Regions from separate parts of the Arthrobacter sp. P1_C12_2 genome, predicted to be linked through region 2. Evidence: predicted binding sites of a transcription regulator. Region 2 holds the regulator's gene; the other holds the start of a gene.
What was found. The regulator LexA, encoded in region 2, represses DNA repair genes until DNA is damaged. The targets are predictions, from matches to a motif close to TCGAACANNTGTTCGA.
Positions count from the first base shown of each region.

Region 1: AC1DZQ_RS06970 (DUF6504 family protein) is a predicted target of LexA. The motif match lies at 5,565-5,580, and genes of this name have one in related genera.

Region 1 is NZ_JBFUAF010000004.1:235,424-246,815, reverse strand. Features, by position in the region: gene thrS (threonine--tRNA ligase) at 1-1,470, opposite strand, end outside; gene AC1DZQ_RS06975 (DNA polymerase III subunit alpha) at 1,626-5,126, opposite strand; gene AC1DZQ_RS06970 (DUF6504 family protein) at 5,123-5,458, opposite strand; gene AC1DZQ_RS06965 (hypothetical protein) at 5,662-6,048, shown strand; gene AC1DZQ_RS06960 (GMC family oxidoreductase) at 6,172-7,683, opposite strand; gene AC1DZQ_RS06955 (chorismate mutase) at 7,810-8,136, opposite strand; gene AC1DZQ_RS06950 (VOC family protein) at 8,151-8,573, shown strand; gene AC1DZQ_RS06945 (SOS response-associated peptidase) at 8,612-9,358, opposite strand; gene AC1DZQ_RS06940 (mycoredoxin) at 9,524-9,781, shown strand; gene AC1DZQ_RS06935 (S-(hydroxymethyl)mycothiol dehydrogenase) at 9,915-11,000, shown strand; gene AC1DZQ_RS06930 (MBL fold metallo-hydrolase) at 10,997-11,392, shown strand, end outside.
Region 2 is NZ_JBFUAF010000005.1:60,831-72,222, forward strand. Features, by position in the region: gene infC (translation initiation factor IF-3) at 1-185, opposite strand, end outside; gene AC1DZQ_RS07270 (DUF1844 domain-containing protein) at 545-931, shown strand; gene AC1DZQ_RS07275 (MFS transporter) at 1,044-2,357, opposite strand; gene AC1DZQ_RS07280 (SseB family protein) at 2,418-3,365, opposite strand; gene priA (bifunctional 1-(5-phosphoribosyl)-5-((5-phosphoribosylamino)methylideneamino)imidazole-4-carboxamide isomerase/phosphoribosylanthranilate isomerase PriA) at 3,378-4,124, opposite strand; gene AC1DZQ_RS07290 (hypothetical protein) at 4,167-4,325, opposite strand; gene hisH (imidazole glycerol phosphate synthase subunit HisH) at 4,326-5,075, opposite strand; gene hisB (imidazoleglycerol-phosphate dehydratase HisB) at 5,072-5,698, opposite strand; gene AC1DZQ_RS07305 (histidinol-phosphate transaminase) at 5,770-6,888, opposite strand; gene AC1DZQ_RS07310 (LysM peptidoglycan-binding domain-containing protein) at 6,957-7,316, opposite strand; gene lexA (transcriptional repressor LexA) at 7,680-8,429, shown strand; gene AC1DZQ_RS07320 (ATP-dependent DNA helicase) at 8,506-10,647, opposite strand; gene hflX (GTPase HflX) at 10,640-11,392, opposite strand, start outside.

The DNA of each region.
Region 1 (11,392 bases), on a different contig from region 2:
TCCGCCCGGATCCGGGATGAGCTCGAGCCCGGAGGCTTCGGCTACCTCGGCGAGGGTGCGGGTGGCTTCGTCCCATGTGGCGTCGTCGCCCACGAACTTGTCTTCGTTTTTGGTGGAGAGCTCGAGGTAGAAGTCGTCCAGGCCATAGTCCTTGAGCAGGCCGAGGACGAAGTTCAGCGTGGTGGTGAGCTCGTCCTTCATCTGCTCGCGGGTGCAGTAGATGTGGGCGTCGTCCTGGGTCATGCCCCGGACGCGGGTCAGGCCGTGCACCACGCCGGACTTCTCGTAACGGTAGACCGAGCCGAACTCGAACAGCCGCAGCGGGAGTTCGCGGTACGAGCGTCCGCGGGACCGGAAGATCAGGTTGTGCATGGGGCAGTTCATCGGCTTGAGGTAGTAGTCCTGGCCGGGCTTGCGGACCGTGCCGTCCTCGTTGAGCTCCGCGTCGATGTGCATCGCCGGGAACATGCCCTCCTTGTACCAGTCCAGGTGGCCTGAGACTTCGTAGAGGTGGCCCTTGGTGATGTGCGGGGTGTAGACGAAATCGTAGCCGGCATCCACGTGGCGCTGGCGGGAGTAGTCCTCCATGGCCTTGCGGATAATGCCGCCCTTGGGGTGGAAGACCGGCAGGCCTGAGCCGAGCTCGTCCGGGAAGGAGAACAGGTCCAGCTCCGCGCCGAGTTTGCGGTGGTCGCGGCGCTCGGCCTCGGCAATGCGCTCCTGGTAGGCCTTGAGTGCGTCCTTGGTGGGCCAGGCGGTGCCGTAGATGCGCTGCAGCTGCTGGTTGTTCTGGTTGCCCAGCCAGTAGGCGGCCGAGGACCGGGTCAGCGCGAAGGCGTTCGAGATCAGCTTGGTGTTCGGCAGGTGCGGGCCGCGGCAGAGATCGCACCAGATGCTGTCCCCGCTCTTGCGGTCCACGTTGTCGTAGATGGTGATGTCACCGGCGCCGACCTCGACGTTGACGCCCTCTCCGGCCTCGGCGGCGTCATTCTTCCTGCCCAGGAGTTCGAGCTTGTAGGGCTCATCCTTCATCGCCTCGCGGGCCTCGTCCTCGGACACCACGCGGCGCACGAACTTCTGGTTCTGGTTGATGATCTTCTGCATCATCTTTTCGAGCTGGCGGAGGTCTTCCGGGGTGAACGGTTCCGCGACGTCGAAGTCGAAGTAGAAACCGTCCGTGATGTAGGGGCCGATGCCGAGCTTGGCGTCGGGGCGCAGCTGCTGCACGGCCTGGGCCATGACGTGGGCCGTGGAGTGGCGCAGGACGTTGAGCCCGTCCGGGGAATCAATGGTGACGGCCTCGACGGCGGCGTCCTCGGGAAGGGGCTGGTCCAGGTCCTTCAACTCGCCGTTTACGCGGGCCACAACAACGTCGCGGCGCTCAAAGAAGAGTTCCGCGCCGGTGGTCCCGGTAGTCACCTTGGTCTCTTCGCCGTCGACGAGAAGGGTGATCTGCTGGGCATCTGACACGGGTGTCTCCTATTCAAAGTTAAGGCTTCGTAGCTTGTGGCGTACGGGGACCACAGCCAGCCTCGTCCATGCTATCGGTTTCTCCAGAGGCCAACCAACGCGCCACGAGGCAGCCGCAACCCAGCCGACGCCTCGCGTAAAGCACCGAAGTCCGGTCAGCCGCCCAGCCCGGTGATGGCGAGGTTCCTGCTGATCCCGTCCAGGGGGCCGGGCAGGTCCGGCACATACTGGCCGGTGGCGCCGGGAACGGAGGCCGGGAACGGCAGGGTCTCCGGGCGGCTGAGGTCCCAGGCCATGGAGGCGCTGATGCTGATTCCCCGCGGCCCGGTCCGGCGGGTAGTGCCGCGGATCAGCAGCAGGCGGGTGCCGAACAGCACGGATCCGGACTGCTCCTGGGCCTCGTGGAAGAAGACTGAATCCACGCAGCCCGTGCCGTCGTCGACGCTGATGAACACCACCCGCCGGCCGCCCCTCATCGGCGGGGTCTGGGTGGCCACCCGGACGCCGGCAACCAGCACCTCCGTGCCGTTGCGCAGTCCCAGCAGCTTGTCCGCGGTGGTGACGCCCAGCCGGTCCAGCAGCGGGCGGTGGCTGGTCATGAGGTGCTCGCTGACGTCCACGGCCATCAGGTCCAGTTCCGCCCGGACGTTGTCCACCATGCTGAGCGCGGGCAGCAAGGCCTTCAGGTTCTTCAGTTCGATGTCCCCCAGCGGCAACGCCAGCTGGCCCTCAATGACCTCAACGCCCTTCCGCAGGGGCCGGGCCTGGAGTTTCTGCAGATGCTGGACCAGATCCGCCCGGTTGGCGACTCCCCCGGACGCCCGGTGCAGGGAGTCGAAGGCACCAAGCTGGGCCAGCCGCTGGATGCTGGGCCTGCTCAGCCGCGACCGGGCGCGCAGGTCCGCCAGGGAGTCGTAGGGCTGGCCGGCCACAATCCGTTTCAGCTCGGCGCCGGAGAGCCCGAAGATGCCGTTCAGGCTCAGCCGGATGCCCAGCCTGCCCCGGTTCGGCCCGGATTCCACCCGCTCCACCCGGTACTCGGCCTGGCTCCGGTTGATGTCGAGGGGAAGGATGGGGATCCCCAGACGGCGGGCCTCGGCCACCAGCAGGCGTTTGGGGTACATGCCGGGGTCGTGTTCCCAGAGCCCGGCCAGGAAGGCCTCCGGGTGGTGCGCCTTGAGCCAGGCCGACTGGTAGGTGGGCACGGCGAAGGCCGCTCCGTGGGCCTTGCAGAACCCGAAGCTGCCAAAGGCCTTCAGCGTGCCCCAGACCTTGTCCACCACTTCGGGACTGTAGTTCCGGGCCCTCGCCTCCTTCCGGAAGAACTCCTCCACCCGGGGTTCGAGCACCTCGTTGCCCAGTGCCCGGCGGAACTCGTCGGCGCGCGCCAGACCGCACTCAGTCATGACGTCGAAGGTCTTGAGGATTTGTTCGTGGAAAACCGTGACCCCGTGGGTCTCCTTCAGGACCGGTTTGAGGTTGGGATGCGGATAGACCTCGGGGGCGAACCCGTGCCGGTGCTCCAGGAAGGGCCGGACCATGTCGGATTTCATCGGGCCGGGGCGGAAAAGTGAGATGTCAATGATGAGATCGTTGAATTCCCGGGGCGCCATCTTGCCGATCAGTTCGCGCTGGCCCGGGGATTCGATCTGGAAGCAGCCCAGGGTGTGGGTGCTGCGGATCAGTTCAAAGGTTGGCTCGTCATCAAGCGGGACCGCGTTGAGGTCGATGTGGCCGTCCTCGGCGATGTAATCCGGACCCGTCCCGTCCGGCCCGGCCGGATGCGCGCCGGCGGCCACCACCTCGGCCTTGGAGGGGTGGAGCCGGATGACTTCCCGGACGGCGAAGGCCATGGCGCTCTGCATCCGGACGCCCAGGACATCGAGTTTGAGCATGCCCATGGGGTCCATGTCGTGCTTGTCGAACTGGCTCATGGGCAGGCCCAGGCCGCTGGGCTGCACGGGGGTGCGGTCCAGCAGGGTGGCATCGCCGAGGATGACGCCGCACGGATGCATGGAGATGTGGCGGGGCAGCCGGTCCAGCCGCTCCGTGAGGTCCACCAGCAGGTCCAGCTGCTGGTTTTCGGTGAAGCCGCGCTGCTCCACCCGGTCCGCGAATTCCTTCAGCTCGGGCTTCTCCACGAGGGCTTCGCGGAAGTGCCGGGCCGAGAACCGCCACAGCTGCTTGGCGATTTCCCCGACCTCGCCGTCGTCCATGCCCAGGGCCAGGCCGGCGTCGCGCACGGCACCGCGAGCGCGGTACCCGTTCTGCATGCTCATCAGCGTGACGCGTTCGGCTCCGAAGCGCTCAAAGATCTTCCGGTAGACATTGTGCCGTTCGGCGCTTTCGACGTCGATGTCGATGTCAGGCAGCGTGGCGCGGTCGCGGGAGAGGAAGCGTTCGAAGATGAGGTCGTGCTGGAGCGGGTTCACCTGGCTGATGTCGATCAGGTAGTTGACCAGGCTGGAGGCGCCCGAACCGCGCGCGGCCGCCCGGACGCCCAGGGCCAGGATCATCCGGGAGACCTCTGCGACGGTCAGGAAGTAGGAGGCGAAGCCCAGCGAGTCGATGATCCGGAGCTCGTGCTCCAGCCGGGTCCGCAGCTGCTGTTCCCGCTGCCCGGAGATTCCCGGGAAGCGGCGGCCGATGCCGGCCTCGCAGCGCAGGGTCAGTTCGGCGAGCGCGTCGCCGTCGATCCCGATCACGGAGGCTTCCGGGACCACGGGCTGTTTCCAGCCCATGTCTGCCACAGGATCCATGCGGCAGCGGTCCGCGAGCGCCTCGGTCTGGGCCAGGAGCCGTTTGAGGTCCGCCGTGCCGTAGCCGGCGGCGTGGATGATCTCCTTGCCCAGCTGCAGCATCTGGGCCGCCGATTTGAGCCAGCCCTGCCCGTTGGGCTGCAGCAGAGGTGCGGCGGAGAGCTCGGGGAGGGATTTCAGCGTCCGGGCCGAGTCCAGCACATCGGCGGTGGCCGCGCCGTCCTCGGCCACATACCGCACGGCGTTGCTCAGCACGGCGGGCACCCCGTGTTCTGCGGCGAGTTTGAGCATGCGCACCGCGTGGGCGGTGCTCAGCGGTTCCCCGGGCGGGCTGAGCTGGGACACAACCTCCGCCGCCAGGGTCCCGGGGGGCATGGCGTCCAGCCAGCGTTTGAACAGGGTGCGGGGCCGCAGGTAGCGCCGTCCACCCATGGCCCGGCCGACGTCGGAGTCCGGGCCGATCAGCACTGTCAGGACCGGCTTCAGGGTTTCCGGGTGCAGGGTGCGGGATGCCAGTTCCGCCCGGGTGACCGCCACCGGCACCGCTCCCCCGGCCTTGCCCGTGGTGCGGGCATGGGCGTCGGAGATCAGCCGGCACAGCGCCCGGTAGCCGGCGCCGTTGTTGTGCCCGTGCGCCAGCACGACGACGCGTCCCCCGAGCTGGGTGCGGAGGTCGCCGTCGTCGTCAAAGACCGCAAGGTCCACCCCGACGATCGCATCCAGCCCGGCGGCCATGCACGCCTTCAGGTGCTTGACGGTGCCGTACAGCCCGTTACGGTCCGTGCAGGCCAGCGCGGTGGCGCCGTCCGCGGCGGCCGCGGCGGCCAGTTCGTCCGGCCAGGAGACGCCATAGTGGGCGCTGAAGGCGGTGGAGACGTGCAGATGGGTGAAGTTCATGCTGATTCGGGCTTCCGGAGGGGCTGCAGGGCGTCGTGGATCCTCAGGAGCCGCCACCGGCCGCTGCCGACATGCCGAGTCAGGTCAAGGGTGAGGGTCGAAGCCGCGGCGCGCTCCCCGGCAGCACGCACCTGGACCCGCCAGATCTCGTGATCCACCAGGCCAGGCCCGCTCCCGAGCGGCGCCCGGCTTTCCTCCGCCCACCACTGGCGGCGTTCGTACCAGCGGACGGGTTCTGCGCAGACCGTGTAGCGCCGGCCGGCCCAGTCGAGGTGCAGGGGCTGGCCGGAGGGCGTGCAGACGACATCCACGGACTCGCTGAAAATCCCCACGTTGCCTCCCGACCCAGTCCGGGCTGGAGCCGGCCCAGTCCCCGCTTCGATTTCCTACGTCTATTCCGCTTCCGGCGCCTTCAGTTCCAGGCTCCGTGAATTTTATTCGAACATATCTTCGAATAAAGACAGTCTACGACGGAGAGGCGACAAAACCCAGATCGGGGGTGGACGGACGCAGATGCAGGTAGCAGGATTGAGCCATGAGCTCCCATAACGCACTACTGAAGCAAGTAAGCATCGCCGCCAAGGATCCAGTCTTGGTGGCGACTTTTGCTATAGACGGAAACATCCCCGGCCAGGGCGCCTATGTGGTGGGCCTCTTGGCGGCAACCCCGGACTATTCCCATCAGCGAAGAATGGGGATCGAGTTCATGAACGGCGAGGCCGTGTCCTTCTATTGCTTCAGCCATGACGGCACCGAGGAAAATTTCGACCTCAAGGGGGTCGAACACTCGGGCAACACCATTACCGGCAATTTCCCGCTCACCACGGTGCTGGGCCTGCCCAAGGGCCACCTCATGACGGCCTTCAGCGATTGTGACGGCCGGGATTACCAGGCCAACGTGCCTGTCGAAGAGGCCCTCTAGGCGGCAGGACCCGACCCCGGCCGTGCGGAGGTGTCTGGTCGAAGCCGTGGCGGATTGCTTCGGTCGCTTTCCCGATGGCGGGCGGAGACCATGCCGACGAGCGTGGCATACCTCCTATCTGCCTCAGAGTCCCGCCCGGACCCCGCGAAGCCGGGTCGCGATGTGCTCGGCGACCATGATCGTGGGGATGTTGGTGTTAGCCGACAGCGGTTCAGGAAGGATCGAGGCGTCGACTACCGAGAGGCCCGGCACTCCGTACACCCGTCCCGAGGTGTCGACCACGGCGCCGGCCTGGGGGTCCGTTCCCATCGCACAGGTGCCCACGGGGTGGTGGTAAGTCGTGGCCGTGGCCTTGATCCAGGCCCGAACGGCGACGGCGTCAGCGACCAGGTCCTGCCGGGGCGCGAGCCGGGAACCACGAGTGATCCGGGTCAGGTGAGGGTAGGCCACGGCAGCGTCCGCGAGCTGCAGGCCCTCCACCAATCGATCGATGTCCACCGGATTGCGGAAGTACCCGAGGTCGATGGCCGGTGCGGCGATCGGGTCGAGTGTGAGCAGCCGCACCTCACCGCGCGACGCCGGCTTCAACAACGCTGCGGCGAGCAAGCAGCGGTACCCGTCCTCGAGCCCATACGGTCCGCACACCATGAGCTGGAGATCCGGGGGGTCAGCCGCGGAACTCCGGCTGCTCCGGGCTGTCGCCATCACCTGGAAGAGCGGAGGGTCTCCCAGCGGTTGGAGACAGGGCAGGTCGATTGCCACCCAGGGGTGGTCGGCGAGATTCGTCCCCACACCGGGCAGGTCCATCGTGACGGACCTGCCCAATGCGGCTACGTCCGCGGCGGGGCCGATGCCAGACCGGATGAGCAGCGCGGGCGAGTGGTAGGCGCCAGCGCAGACAATCACCTCATCGACCTCGATGATCTCGCCGTCGGAGGACCGCACACCTATGGCACGCCCGCGACGTAATACGACCTCGGCGATCGGACAGGTCGCGCGGATCGTCAGGTTGGGCCGGGAGCGGATGGGATCCAGATAGGCCCGCGCGGTGCTGACCCGGACGCCTCGCACACAGTTAACTGGTAGCGCCGACAGACCGACGGCCCCCGGGGCGTTGTGGTCTGGAATTCGCGGGATCCCCACCTCCGCGATGGCGTCCTCCATCGCGACCGTGAGCTCGGACCGTTCGTCCCCCCGATAGCGGCGGATCGGCACCGGGCCCTCCGTCCCGTGATAGGGCGACAAACCGAAGTCCAGGTCATGCTCAAGGCGCAGGAAAGACGGCAGCACGTCCGCGAACGTCCATCCCGGCAATGCCCAGCCGTCGTAATCGGCCGGATGCCCGCGCAGGGCGAAGGTGGCATTGACGGCCGACGAGCCCCCGGTCACCCGCCCCTGTGGAAGGTCCAAAGGAGGACCGCCGGCGACGCCCGTCCCATGAAGCCCCCAGTCGTGCGAGGCCGTGCTGGTGCCATGGATGCCGTCCGCGAGGTCGGCCGGAAGCCTCGCCGACGGGTAGTCCGGCCCCGCTTCGAACAGCACCACTTCGCGGTCGGCGTCCTCGCTGAGCCGCGAAGCCAACACGCAGCCTGCACTGCCCGCACCCACCACGGCAACGTCAAACCGGCTCTTCATCCCTTGCCCTCGCCTCCGACTTCAGTCTCGGCCGGCGGTCGGGATTTTACTAGTTCGAATTCGAACCAGCCCTGGGTTGGTCGAGAGCCTACAACTCCCCCGATCCAGACCCAGTCACCGTAAGGATTAGCTGCCGGCTTTGTACACTTCCAGCTCGAGCGTGATGAAGGCATCGATCATCGCCCGGTAGGTCTTCTCGACGAGTTCGACGTCGATGTCCTTCTTTTCCGCCGTGGCGCGGACGTGTTCGATGACCCGCTCCACACGCCCGGGCGCACGGACTTCGGCGCTGTCCGCCTTGAGGGTCCCGGCGATCCGGATCAGCCGTTCCCGGCGCCCGATCAAGGACACGATCTGCTCGTCCACCTCGTCAACAGCCACCCGCACGGCGGCGAGCTGTTCGCGGTCGGCCTGGGCGGCCTTGTCGTCTGCGTGATTTGTGGGCATGTGCATGACAGTATCGAAAGATGCAGCCACGAGTCGACTTCATATCGCTGGGTGTCCGCAGTGTTGACGCCTCCCGCCGCTTCTACGTCGATGGCCTCGGGTGGCCGGTCCACCGGGAAGTCCCCGGGGAGGTGCTCTTCATCCAGGTCAACCACGGCCTCATCCTCTCGCTCTGGGACGCGGGCCAGATGCAGTCCGAAGCGGCCACCGATCCCCCTGCCGGCATCCCGTGCATCACGCTGAGCCACAATCTGGCCAGCACGGCGGAAGTCGACTGGGTGATGGCCGAAGCCGAGACGGCGGGAGCCCGCATCGTCGCGGCACCGAAGACCCAGCCCTGGGGCGGCTACACCGGCTATTTCGCCGATCCCGACGGCTACCGCTGGGAAGTCGCCTTCAATCCCGACTGGTCGGTCGGCGCCGGCGGAAACGTGACGGTCTGACGTCAGGTGCCCGACACCGCCCCGCACCGGGGCGCTCGCTAGAAGAGGCTGCCCACTGGCTGGATGAGTTCCGGTGAGTCATTCCTGACGTTCCCGACGGCGGTGCCGACGGCGTCGATCCTCCAGCCTTCCGCGACGTCGTGCGCACCGGCCCGGACCAAATCGACGAGCCCGGCCGCGTCATCGGCCTGCGGGTCCAGCCACGTCTGCATCGTCTCGCGGTTCATGGGCAGCGGAACCCTGTCATGCAGCGCGGTCAGTTCGGCCAGCATTCCCCCGGCATAGCCCTCCGGCGGCGAGTCGGTGGTCATGATCGAGGTCGAGAGCATCCAGCGCTCCGGGTCGCCCTCCGCCTTGGACGGGTCCCTCCACCATTCATAGAGTCCCGCGAAGACAATGGGGCGTCCGTCCTGGGGATGGACATAGTAGGGCTGCTTGCCGCGGCCCTCGCCCTTCCACTCGTAGTAGCCGTCCGCCGGGACGGCACAGCGACGGGAGCGGGTCGCTTTCCGGAAGGCGGGCTTCTCCAGCACGGTCTCGCTGCGGGCGTTGATCATCTTGGACCCGATGCCCGGGTCCTTGGCCCAGGACGGCACAAGACCCCAGCGCGCAATGTGCAGTTGGCGGACCGGCTCTCCCTCCACCAGCCGTTCGAGCAGGATCGGCACATCCGCCGTCGGGGCCACGTTCCACGACGGTGGAATCGCGATCTCGTCCTCCAGCCCGGCATCGAATTCGGCCAGCAGGTCTCCAACGGCCCGGGCCATCACGTAGCGTCCACACATGGCACCAGCATGCCACCGCACCCAGCCCATGTCATCCGCCCCGGCCTCCGTCACGCGCCTGCGGGAATAGTGGACTGCGGGGTACGGTTGTTGGCAGTGACGTACGCCTTCCGTGGGCGCCCGGCGCAACACGCCGGCCCCAACCACTTACTTGAGGAGAACTTCGTGGACTTCACCCCCGAATCCGGCACAATCACCATGTTTTCGACCACGTGGTGCGGCTACTGCAACCGGTTGAAGAAGCAGCTGGACGCGCAGGGCATCGGGTACACCGAGATAAACATCGAGGAAGTCGAAGGCACCGCCGATCTCGTCGAGCAGCTCAACGGAGGCAACCGCACCGTCCCCACCGTGCTGTTCCCGGACGGCACCGCCGCCACCAACCCCTCCGCAGCAGAGGTCAAGAGCCGGCTCGCGGCCTAGGCCCTTCCTGCAACCCAAGGACACCACCAAACCACGACGGCGCGGCCTCCCAAGGGCCGCGCCGTCGCCCGTTGTGCCAGTAGCCAGTAAGTTGTGCGAGTAATCCGCGTTCCAGAGCAGAGGAGCTTGTTTCATGGTCCATAAAGTCAAGGCCGCAGTAGTCCGTTCCAAGAATGCCGACGTCACCCTCGAGACGATCCTCGTGCCGGACCCCGGTCCCGGCGAGGCCCTCGTGGACATCCTCACCTGCGGTGTCTGCCACACCGATCTGCACTACAAGCAGGGTGCCATCAACGACGACTTCCCCTTCCTGCTCGGCCACGAGGCCACCGGCGTAGTCAGTGCCGTCGGACCGGACGTCACCGAGGTTGCCCCCGGGGACCGCGTGGTGCTGAACTGGCGGGCCGTCTGTGGCGAGTGCCGCGCGTGCCGGCGGGGTCAGCCGCAGTACTGCTTCAACACCCACAACGCCACCCAGAAGATGACGCTGGAGGACGGCACGGAACTGACGGCCGCGCTGGGCATCGGCGCCTTCGCCGAAAAGACCCTCGTGGCCGCCGGCCAGTGCACCAAGGTGGACGCCGACGCCGATCCCGCCGCCGTCGGCCTGCTCGGCTGCGGCGTCATGGCAGGCATCGGCGCGGCGATCAACACCGGAAACGTCCAGCGCGGCGATTCGGTTGCCGTGATCGGCTGCGGCGGGGTGGGCGTGGCGGCCGTCGCCGGCGCCGCGCTCGCCGGCGCCACCACCGTGATCGCCGTCGACATCGACGCCAAGAAGCTCCAGCGCGCCAAGGACCTCGGCGCCACCCACACGGTGGACTCCTCCGCCGTCGACCCCGTCGAAGCGATCCGCGAACTGACCGGCGGTTTCGGCGCCGATGTGGTGATCGACGCCGTCGGCCGCCCGGAAACCTACAAGCAGGCCTTCTACGCCCGGGACCTCGCCGGCACAGTGGTGCTGGTGGGCGTGCCGAGCCCCGAAATGACCCTGGAACTGCCGCTGCTGGACGTATTTGGCCGCGGGGGCTCGCTGAAGTCGTCTTGGTACGGCGACTGCCTGCCCTCGCGCGACTTCCCCACGCTCATCAGCCTCTACCGGCAGGGCAAGCTGGACCTGGACGCCTTCGTGACGGAGCGGATCACGATCGACCAGATCGAGGACGCCTTCGCGAAGATGCATGCCGGCGCGGTGCTGCGCTCGGTGGTGGAACTGTGAACGCCGGCTCTGAGAGCATCCGGATCGACCGGCTGGTGACCTCCGGGACGTTTTCGCTCGACGGCGGGACCTGGGATGTTGAGAACAACGTGTGGATCCTCGGGGATGACAGCGAATGCGTCATCATCGACCCGGCCCACGATCCCGCTGCCGTCGCCGCCGCCGTCGCGGGCCGGAAGGTCAAGGCGATCCTGCTCACGCACGGCCACGATGACCACATCGGCGCCGTCGGCGCCCTCCGGATGCTCGTGGACGCCCCCGTGTACCTGCACCGGGATGACTGGATGCTGTGGGATCGGGTGTTCCCCGGCATCGAACCGGACCACGCCATTGCCGACGGCGACACGTTCGACGTCGCAGGGGCACGGCTCGTGGCACTGCACACCCCCGGG
Region 2 (11,392 bases):
GCCTGCGGTGCAACTTCAACGAGATCAAGATCGGACTCGGCAGCCAAACGCAGGGCATCCTCAATACGGACAATTCCTACTTGTTCGCCTGCAGGGCCGACCAGCCGCACCTCGGGGACGCGGATACGCTCATTGATTCTTGGCTCGCTAATGTTAAAGCTCCTGTGTTCGTGAGGGTCTTTCACCGGCAAAAAGAGAAGGCCCCCAATTGCCGGAGCAATCGAAGGCCTCGAGATCGGAGCTGCCGCCCTCAACGGGGCGACATGCACTTCCTGCGGACCGGAGTCCGAGGTGGTGCCCGACCAGGTACCCGGCAACCTTGACTCCTGCGAGGGAGGGGCTTCCCGAAGGAAGTTTCGCGGCTGACGCGGGTGGGAGAGAACTCCGCTTGCAAACTAAAGTCAACTCTACAGAAAGATACCCGTTCGACGCACATGTGCGTCGCCGGGTGACAACTTCGGGCTCCAACTTCAGCCAGAAGCACTGCATTCTATAAAACCTTGAGAATAACGACATTTAGTCGGTCTATGACAAGCTTACCAGCATGAGCACTTCAGACAGTAATTCCCACGTCTTCGAGCCCGCAGCCGCCCAGGCCGACGTCTCGCAACAGATCCGCGACATCTCGGAAGTCCCCGCGATAGAGGTCATCACTACGGCCGCCGTGCACCTGATGAGCGCGGCCGCGGTAAAGCTCGGCCTCGCCGCCGAGGAAAATGCCCAGGAACTCAAGGACCTGGACGAGGCCCGCAAACTGATCACCGCCCTTGCCGGCCTGGTGACCGCGGCGGCGCCGGAAATCGGCTCACAGCACGCGGGTCCGTTGCGCGATGGACTCCGTTCGCTCCAGTTGGCCTTCCGCGAGGAATCGATCATCCCGGATGCTCCGGGCAAGGGCCCGGGCGAGAAGTACACCGGCCCCGTCAACTAAGCACTTTCGTCAGCTACAAAAAACGGCGGCGGGCGGACCACTGAGGTCCGCACGCCGCCGTCGTCGTTAACGCCCTTGCTTGGCGGGTGCCGCAGGCGGCGTCAGCGGAGGGTCAGACGCGGGCCAGGCGGCTGCGCCGGACCTGTTGCAGGACCAGTCCCACCAGGCAGAGGGCCACGCCCGCCAGCCCCACTGAGACGAAGCCGGCCGACGGACCGATGAGGTCGATGGACAGCCCGGCAATCGGCGCACCCAGGGCCACTCCGCAGGTGACCGAGGACCCGTACCAGCCCATCGCCTCGCCGCGCCGGCTTTCGTCAACCAGTTCGGCCACCTTTTCCGAGGCCGCGGACAACACCGGTGCGCACAGCAGACCCGGGAGCAACGCGAGCAGGCTGAGCGTCCAGACGTCGGTGGCGAAGGCCATCGGGACCGTCAGCGCTGACATGCCCAGCAGCAGGAGGATCGGTGAGATGGGACGGTGCATGGCGCCGTAGAGGATGCCGCCCACCACCGAGGCCGCGCACCAGAAGAGGAACACGAGGCCGATTTCGGCCTCGTGGCCGCCGGTCTGGAGGGCCGCGACGATGCCGACGTCGGTGCCGCTGAGGACCATGCCGGTACCGGCCGCGACAGCAAACACGGCGGCTACGGCGGCGGTGAACCAGCTGAAGTTGTGGATGACTCTGTGGCGCAAGCCGGAGCTTCGCCGGCGCCGTTCCTCGGCGGCGGCTGCCAAGGGTGCCAGTTCGGCTGCGGCCTCCTGGATGTGCGCCGGCGCGGCGGCGACCACGGCGGCTTCCGCGCATTCGAGCTCCTGCGCCTCGAGCCCGGCGTTCAGGGAAGCACTCCGGGTGGGCGGGTTGAACCACATGAGGAAGAGCCCAGAGACGGAGGTGGCCACTCCGACGATTGTCAGGCCGAGGACGGAGTGGCCGCTGGTGGCGACGACGGCTCCTACAGCCGGGCCGATCATGAAGACCAGCTCGGTGGCGATGGCGTCGAGGGCAAAGGCCGTGCGGAGCTGTTCCGCGGGGGCCAGCACGCCCAGTGACTGCCGTACCACGCTGAAGATAGGCAGGGTCAGCAGGCCTCCGATGAACACCAGGGGCAGCAGGGCCTCGTAGGAGACGTGCGGCACGATCGACCAGATCACAGCCTCGGAGACCACGGACGGAATGAGTGCCTTACGCAGCCCCACGGTGTCGACCCGGCGCCCGCGCCAGGGCGCGCCGACGGCGATTCCGATCGTCATCACGGCGGCGGCCGCTCCGGCGGCGGCGTAGCCCTGGCCGAGGGTCAGGACGATGTGCAGGGTCAGCAGGACTCCGGCCGCCGAGTGCGGTATGCGGGCGATCATGCCGACCAACAGAAGCCGCCTGATGGGCCGGACGGCCAGCAGCTGACGGTAAAGCGCGAAGTTCACGGACTACATCCTTCTGGTACTGCCCACGGCAGCACCGGGAGTCCCCCGTTGGGCCGTCAGCTATGGAGCTGCGCGCTGCAGCTTGACCTCGATCGAATCAACCCGCTCGGCAAAGATTTCATTCCGGGCCCAGGCATTATTGAGGCCGGCGACGATGGACTGCACGCCGGCGGCGTCGAGACCGTCTTCAAGGTAGAGGACCACACGGAGTTCCGGGCCGGCTCCCCCACCGGGGAGCCGCCTGCCATCGGCCGTGGCCGAGGCAACTCCACCCCCCGGATGAATTTCTACACGGCGGACCGCCGGAAAGCTAACCGCGTCCTCCCCGAGTGCCCCCGCGAGATCGGGATCGGCGTACGACGGCGTCCAGGGCTTCTGCTGGGCGAGGGCCCAGACTGCCGGCCGGCGCACCACGAACGTCACTTCCGAGCCGGGATCCAGCACGAGCAGCTCGGCGCCCTCCGCGACCGCTGACAAGGCGGCCCGGGGCGCGTACACGGCGACCGGCCTGGCCTCCGGGTGCCACGCCTTCAGTGCCGCCGCCGAGGTGAACACCGGCATGGCCGTCCGCCCGTCCGGCGCCTTGAGCGTCACCAGGGCCATGTCGGCCTGTTTGTCCGAGTGCAGCTGGTCCCCGTCAAGTGTGTTGCCTGGCGGGCGCGTGACGGCTTCGCCCTCTTCGGCGAGCTGGGCGAGGATTGGCACGAACACCCTGGCGGTGGCCAGCGCCGCCACCACGGCCGCCTCGTCGCCAGTGCCCGCCGCGAGGTCGGACAAAGCCGCCAGATAGCCGGTGTCGGCCGTGCCGTCGTCGTCGTCGAAATTGTGGATCTTTGCGTCATCGCCGGACAGGCTGCGCCCGGCCCAGGGTTGGCCGGCGGAGTCGGTGGCCCCGCCGGCGCCGGCAAGGGCGGCCGCGATGTGTCCGGGCAGGTGCCGGACGGGACCTGCCCCGGCGCCTGCCTGCACAGCGTCATCGGAGTCGTGGGGGTCGTGCGTGTGCGTCATGGGCACTTCCGCCTAGCGGCGACCGGAGACGTCGAGGGCCTCGGGCAGTGTGAAGTTGCCGTTGTAGAGGGCCTTGCCGATGATGGCGCCTTCGACGCCGAGCGGCACCAGAGAACGCAGGACCTTGAGATCTTCGAGGCTGGAAATGCCGCCGGAGGCGATCACCGGTTTGCCCGTCTTCTCGACCATCTGGCGCAGGAGTTCGACGTTGGGTCCCTGGAGCGTGCCGTCCTTGGTCACATCGGTGACGACGTACCGGGCGCAGCCGGCGTCCTCGAGGCGGCCGAGCACGTCCCAGAGGTCCCCGCCGTCCTTGGTCCAGCCCCGGCCGGCGAGTGTGGTGCCGCGGACATCCAGGCCGACGGCGATCTTGTCGCCGAAGCGCTCGATCACCCGGGCCGTCCACTCCGGGTTCTCCAGTGCGGCCGTGCCCAGGTTCACCCGGGCGACGCCGAGGTCGAGGGCTTTCTCGAGGGACTCGTCGTCGCGCAGGCCGCCGGAGAGCTCCACGTTGATATCAAGGCGCCCGACGACCTCGCGCAGGAGCTCGGCGTTGGAGCCGCGCCCGAACGCGGCGTCCAAGTCAACCAGGTGCACCCACTCAGCCCCCTGCTGCTGCCAGTTGAGGGCGGCCTCCAGCGGGGTGCCGTAGCTCGTCTCGCTGCCGGCTTCGCCCTGTACGAGCCGGACGGCCTGTCCGTTGACGACGTCGACGGCGGGCAGGAGCTCAAGTACGGGCAGCGGGGTTTCGGTGGTCATCGTGGAGTCCTCAGCTTGGGGATGGTGGTGGGAGCGGGCCCGTCAGGACGCCGGCAGGGTCAGGAGGTAGGCGGCCAGCAGCGACATGCCGGCGAGGATGTAGAAAACGATCTGCACCCAGCGCGGACTTTTCTGCTGCCGGAAGGAGATCGCGCCGCCAACCAGCAGGCCGGCGGCGCCCATGAGCACCAGGGACCACATCTAGGCGGTCCGTTCCGGGGATGCGGTTGGTTCCGTGGATGCGGGGCGCAGGCCCTGGACCCAGTTGCGCAGCAGCCGGGCGCCGGCGTCACCAGACTTCTCCGGGTGGAACTGGGTGGCGCACAGCGGGCCGTTTTCCACGGCCGCGATGAACGGGGCACCGTGGTCGGACCAGGTCACCAGCGGGGCCGCCATCCGCGGCTGGATGACGTCGAAGTCCCAGTGCTGGACACCGTAGGAGTGCACAAAGTAGAAGCGTTCGCCCTCAACCCCGGCGAAAAGCTTGGACCCTTCGGGGACGGCGACCGTGTTCCAGCCCATGTGGGGCACGACGTCGGCAGGCAGCAGCTCCACCTTGCCAGGCCACTCCCCCATGCCTTCGGCCTCAGTGCCGTGCTCGACGCCGGCCTCGAACAGCACCTGGAGCCCGACGCAGATGGCCAGCACGGGGCGGCCTCCGGCGACACGGCGGCCGATCATGCGGATGGCGTCAACGGCTTTGAGTTCGCGCATGACGGTTTCGAAGGCGCCGACACCGGGGACGACGAGGCCGTCTGCGTTGAGGACATCTTCAGGCTTGGCGCTGAGGATAACCTCGGCGCCGGCCCGCTCCAGCGCGCGGACGGCGGAGCGGACATTCCCGGAGCCGTAGTCCAGCACCGTAACGGTGGGTTTTCCCTCCGGGGAGATCGGCTTGGCCGTGGCGGCGGGATCGATGATGGCCCCGTCGCGGAGCAGCGGGCCGGTCACAAAGCACCCTTTGTGGACGGGATGCCCTCAACCCGGGGATCCGGTTCGATGGCTGCGCGCAGGGCCCGGGCAAAGGCCTTGAACTGGGCCTCGACGATGTGGTGCGGGTCGCGCCCCGCCGTGACGTTCATGTGCAGGCAAATCCCGGCGTGCAGCGTGATCGCCTCGAAGACGTGGCGGGTCAGGGAGCCCGTAAAGTGGCCGCCGATCAGGTGGTATTCCTGGCCTGCCGGCTCACCGGCGTGTACCAGGTAGGGACGGCCGGAGACGTCCACGACGGCCTGCGCGAGGGCCTCATCCAGGGGCACGGTCGCCTCGCCAAAACGGCGGATTCCGGCCTTGTTGCCCAGGGCGGTCCGCAGAACCTCGCCAAACGTGATGGCCACGTCCTCGACCGTGTGGTGGACATCAATGTGGGTGTCACCGGTGGCTTTGACGGTCATGTCAATCAACGAGTGCTTGCTGAGGGCCGTCAACATGTGGTCGTAGAACGGGACCGACGTGCTGATGTCTGAAACGCCGGTGCCGTCCAGGTTGATCTCGACCAGGACCGAGGACTCGCTGGTGGTCCGTTCCATGCGTGCGGTCCGGCCCTCGGCGGCGGTGGATCCGGTGTTGCTCATGTAGATGTGTCCTTTGGAAGAAGGCAGGGTGTTGGGCAGTCTGGCGGGGACGATCGGGCTCCCCACCAAGTCTAGGCCTGCGGCTTTGCGGAGCCGGTCAGGATGAGTTCAAGGGCCTCCAGGAAGGCTGTGGTTTCTGTCTCAGTGCCGGCGGTCACGCGAAGGTGCCCCGGAATGCCGACGTCGCGGATGAGGACGCCAGCGTCCAGCAAGCCCTGCCAGACTTCATGGGGGTTCTCCAGGCCGCCGAAGAACACGTAGTTGGAATCGGACGCGGCTGGCCTCAGGCCCAGCCGCGTCAGTTCCGACACGATCCGGTCGCGTTGGCGCTTGATGTCCTCGACATCTGCCATGAGCGCCTCCCGGTGACTCAGGGCAGCGAGGGCCGCGGCCTGGGTAATGGCGGAGAGGTGGTACGGGAGACGGACCAGGCGCAGGGCGTCCGCGACCTCCGGGGCCGCGGCCATGTAGCCGAGGCGCGCGCCGGCGAGGGCGAAGGCCTTGCTCATGGTGCGCGAGACGATGAGCCGCTCCCGGCCAGGCAGCAGCGTGAGCGCACTGGGCGTGCCGTCGTGGGCGAACTCGTGGTAGGCCTCGTCGACGATCACGATTGTTTGGCTGGCCTCGCCGGCGTCATAGACGGCCTCGACGACATCAAGGCCCAGTCCCGTACCGGTCGGGTTGTTCGGGGAGCACAGGAAGACGATGTTGGGCTGAAGCTCGCGGACCTGCCGGGCCGCCGATTCCGCGCTGAGCCCATAGTCTGCCGCGCGGGCGCCGGCGATGTATTCCGTGTCCGTGCCAGAGGCCAGCAGCGGGTACATCGAATACGTGGGAGGGAACCCGAGTGCCGTCCGGCCGGGGCCGCCGAAGGCCTGGAGGATTTGCTGAAGGACCTCGTTGGAACCGTTCGCGGCCCAGATATTCTCCGCGTCCAGGCCATGGCCAAGGTATTCGGCGAGGGCCTCGCGCAGTTCGGTGAACTCGCGGTCCGGATAGCGGTTCAGCCCGGCAGCGGCGGCGCTAACGGCCTCGGTGATCGCCGCGCGGACATCGGCCGGGACCCCATGGGTGTTCTCGTTGACGTTGAGCAGGATGGGGACGTCCAGCTGCGGCGCGCCATACGGACGCAGGCCACGCAGATTCGTTCGGAGGGGCAGTCGGTTGAGGCGCTCAAGCTGGTCAGTCACGTGACCAGTTTAAGTGGTAGCGGGACGGGCGCTGAAACTGTGACGCCCGCGACGGCACTTGGCGGAGGCTACTTAGACGGGACGAACAGCTGCTGGCCCGGCATCACACCCGCGGCGTCCAGATTGTTCAGCTGCACGATATCGGCCACAACATCGCGGGGATCGCGCTCCGGAGCCACGGACCCTGCAATGGCCCAGAGGGACTCCCCCGGCTGCACCGTGACGGAAACGGTCGGCGTCAGTGAGAGCTGGTCCGCGGAATCCGCCGCTTTCGCGGGGGCGTTGAGGAATCCGCTGAAGGAGAAGACGAAAGCCGCCAGCAGGATCAGGGGGACACCAAAAAAGACGAAGCGCCCGCGCCGGGTGAGCCGCAGCGGAGGCTGCTTCGCCTGAACGATAGTGCCGTGAAACGCGCTTGAAACTGACATGAACTGAGCCCTCCTGGACCATACGGTGCCGCCCGGCGTACTCCACGTACTCGCCGCCAACCGGCCGAACCTTCGAACATAGAACCGAACATCACTTGCGACCCCTGAACCACGAAATCGAACACATATTCGAATCTTGCTTGTTCTGTTTTAGCACTTACTAACGAACGATGTCGAGACTCGCTAGAACAAATGTTTGAAAAAGGTCTGCGGCTGGCCTATTTTTGAGGGACAGGACAACCACTTTTGAACTCCCTGTGGGGATTCATTCGTAGTTGATCAGCAGGGTCTGACATTTCAGGCCGGAAGTTCCCGGTGACAGCAGCCACGGCAGCCGGGCGGAACGGAAAGGCGTTGGCGAACATGGCAGCACAAGCCACTGGCGGCAGGGCCACCCCACGGAGCCCGCAGCCCGCCCGGGCCCCCAAGAGCCTCACCGTCCGGCAAAAAAAGATCCTTGAGACCATCCAGCGGTCCGTCACGGACAAGGGCTACCCGCCGTCGATGCGCGAGATCGGCGACACCGTCGGTCTCGCCAGCCTGTCGAGCGTGACCCACCAGCTCTCCCAGCTTGAGAAGCTCGGCTACCTGCGGCGTGATCCGAAGCGGCCCCGGGCTATGGAAGTGCTCATGCCGCTGACCCTGGATGAAGGGACCACGCCTATCTCGGGTGTCGAGAAGTCCAGCGGTCTGCGGGCCGTCGGCGGCCTGTCAGTAACTGAGCTCGCCAGTGCCACTGACACGGCAATGGTGCCGTTCGTCGGACGCATCGCCGCCGGCGGGCCGATCCTCGCGGACCAGGTGGTGGAGGACGTCATGCCGCTGCCCCGCCAGCTCGTGGGCCATGGCGAACTCTTCATGCTCAAGGTCGCCGGCGACTCCATGATCGATGCCGCCATCTGCGACGGCGACTGGGTGGTTGTCCGCCGCCAGGGTGACGCCGTGAATGGCGACATCGTTGCCGCCCTACTGGACGACGAAGCCACGGTCAAGACATTCCGCCAGCGGGACGGCCACACCTGGCTGCTGCCGCAAAACACCCAGTACGAGCCCATCCTCGGCGACCACGCCGTCATCATGGGCAAGGTCGTCTCGGTACTGCGGTCCCTTTAGCCATCCCGGGCCACGCCATGACCTGGTGGCCACCCTGCGGCGGATTTCCGGCGCAGGGTGGCGGGCCAGCCTGGATCTAGTCTTTCGCGGCGTCTTTCGCCAGGCGCTTCAGGGCAGCCAAGGCTATCGATGAATCGGTGGTGGGCCAGAACGGCGGCAGCGCGGCGCGGAGGAACCCGCCATAGCGCTCCGTGGACAGCCGCGAATCCAGCACCGCCACCACGCCCTTGTCCGAGGTCGAGCGGATCAGCCGGCCGGCGCCCTGCGCGAGGCGGATGGCGGCGTGGGTGGCCGAGACGGCCATAAAGCCATTGCCGCCGGCCTGGGCCACGGCCCGCGAGCGTGCCGTCATCAGCGGATCGTCCGGCCGCGGGAAGGGAATCCGGTCGATGACCACCAGCCGGCAGGACACGCCAGGTACGTCGACGCCCTGCCAGAGGGACATTGTGCCGAACAAACACGTATCCGGCTCGTCGGCAAACTGCCGCACGAGCGCCGTCATGGTCGACTCCCCCTGGCACAGGATGCTGAGGCCCAGCCTGGGCCGCATGGCCTCGGCGGCTTCCTCGGCCGCGCGCCGCGAGGAAAACAGGCACAGGGCACCGCCGCCGGAAGCGCGGATCAGCTTCTCGAGTTCGTCCAGGGCCTCGGGGGACGTTCCGCGGCCGGGTTTGGGCAGGTGCCGGGCGACGTAGAGGATGCCCTGCCTCGGGTAGTCGAATGGGGACCCGACGTCGACGCCGGTCCAGCTCGGGGCGCCGGTGCCAACCAGGCCCAGGCCTCCGGCGGCAGGTTCGAAGGCAGCGCCGATGGCCAGCGTGGCCGAGGTCAGGATGACGGTGTGGTCCGCGAACAAACCCTCGCGCAAACGCCCCGCAACACTCAGCGGGGCAACATTGATCAGGGCCGGCGCGCTCTCGTCCGGCTGGGAGTAGCCCTGCGCCGGGTCGAAGCTGCTGTTGCGGGAGAACCACACTACTTCGCGGTTTTCGCGCGCGGCCAGGAGGCGTTCACAGAGTTCCAGGATGACCATCAGGCGTGAGCGGGCCAGCTGGCGTCCGCCGTCGGCCGACACGGAGCTGTCCCCCTTGGAATCGGACAGGGCGGCGCGGCACGCGTCGCGCAGCTGGTCGATGCAGTCCAGCTGCTCGCTGTTCAGGCCATTGGGCATCAACCCGCTGGGGACGCCGTCTATGGCCAGCTCCAGGTGGGCAGCGGCATTGTTCAGCGCATCCACGGTGATGCCCGTGTGCTTCCGGGCCCCGGACGCGGCGGCGTGCACCATCGCCACGGAGAGCTGGCCGGAGACCGCGCCCGTGACGCGGTCCTGAAGTTCGTGCGCCTCGTCCACCACCACGACGTCGTACTCCGGCAGCACCGCCAGCCCTTCGAAGGCGCTGACGGCGAGCATGGCATGGTTGGTGACCACGACGTCGGCATCGGCGGCGTTCTGCCGGGCGAGTTCGCTGAAGCATTCGGCCGCAAGCGGGCATTTCTGCGCGCCGAGGCACTCCATGGAGGTGACCGAGACCTGGCGCCAGGCCCGATCCGTGACGCCGGGCATGAGCTCGTCGCGGTCCCCCGTCGCGGTCTCCTCGGCCCATTCGCGCAGGCGGACCACTTCCTTGCCCAGCTGGGAGGACGGCCCGCCAAGTGCGGCGGCGAAATGCGGCACGCTCGTGTCCTCACCGAGGGAAAACAGCTGTCCCTCGGAGGGTTCTTCGGACGGGAAGCCGCCCTCGAGTTTGTGCCGGCAGACGTAGTTGGACCGGCCCTTCACCAGGGCGACCTTGACGGGGCGTTCCAGGGCGGGCGTGATGGTCTTGAGCAGCCTGGGCAGGTCCCGGCCCACAATCTGCGTCTGCAGCGCCAGGGTGGCGGTGGACACCAGGGTGGGTTTGTTGCTGGTGAGCGAATGGGCGATCAGCGGAATCAGGTAGGCCAGGGACTTGCCGGTGCCGGTGCCGGCCTGGACCAGCAGGTGGTCGCCGCTGTCGATCGCGCGCGCCACCTGCCGGGCCATTTCGTGCTGGCCATCGCGGCTCTGCCCGCCCATGCCGGACACGGCACGGTCGAGCAGCTTGACCACAAACTCCTCGCCGGCCGCGCCGGCAACCGAACCGGCGTCGGCGTCGGATCCGACATCCGCAGGTTCGACGTCGGCCGATCCAACATCCGCGGGATCGGCGTCGGCCCTGGTCACCGCAGCCTCAGTCATTGCTGATGAAGGGATCCAGTTCGGCGGCGAGTCCTTCACGCACCATCACCACGGCACGGGTCCCGGTTTCCTCGTGGTCGAGGCTGAGGATCTCGGCGTCGGTCTCGTGGAGCTTGCTGAGCAGGTCCCCACGGTTGTACGGGATCAGCAGTTCAAGCTTCACGCTGGGCCGCGGAATGCCGTCGCTGATGGCCTTGAGCAGTTCCGGAATGCCTTCGCCGGTGCGGGCCGAGACCACAACGTGGCGCGGCTCGCGCTGCTTGAGCCGCTCGACCACGAACGGGTCAGCGGCGTCGGCCTTGTTCAGGACAATGATTTCCGGAACCTTGCGCGCGTCGACTTCGCTGAAGACCGTCCGGACAGCGGCGATCTGGCCTTCCGGGTCCGGGTGCGAGACGTCCACGACATGCAGGATCAGGTCCGAGTCGGCCACCTCTTCCAGCGTGGAACGGAAGGCCTCCACGAGCTGGGTGGGCAGGGAACGGACAAAACCCACGGTGTCGGCCAGGGTGTATCCCAGCCCGTCAGCGGTTTCGGCCTTGCGGACAGTGGGGTCCAGGGTGGCGAACAGGGCGTTTTCCACCAACACCCCCGCGTCGGTCAGCCGGTTCAGCAGCGAGGACTTCCCGGCGTTGGTGTACCCGGCGATCGCTACAGAGGGCACCGCATTACGACGGCGGTTGGCCCGCTTCGTTTCCCGTGCCGGCTTCATGGCGGCGATTTCACGCCGCAGCTTGGCCATCCG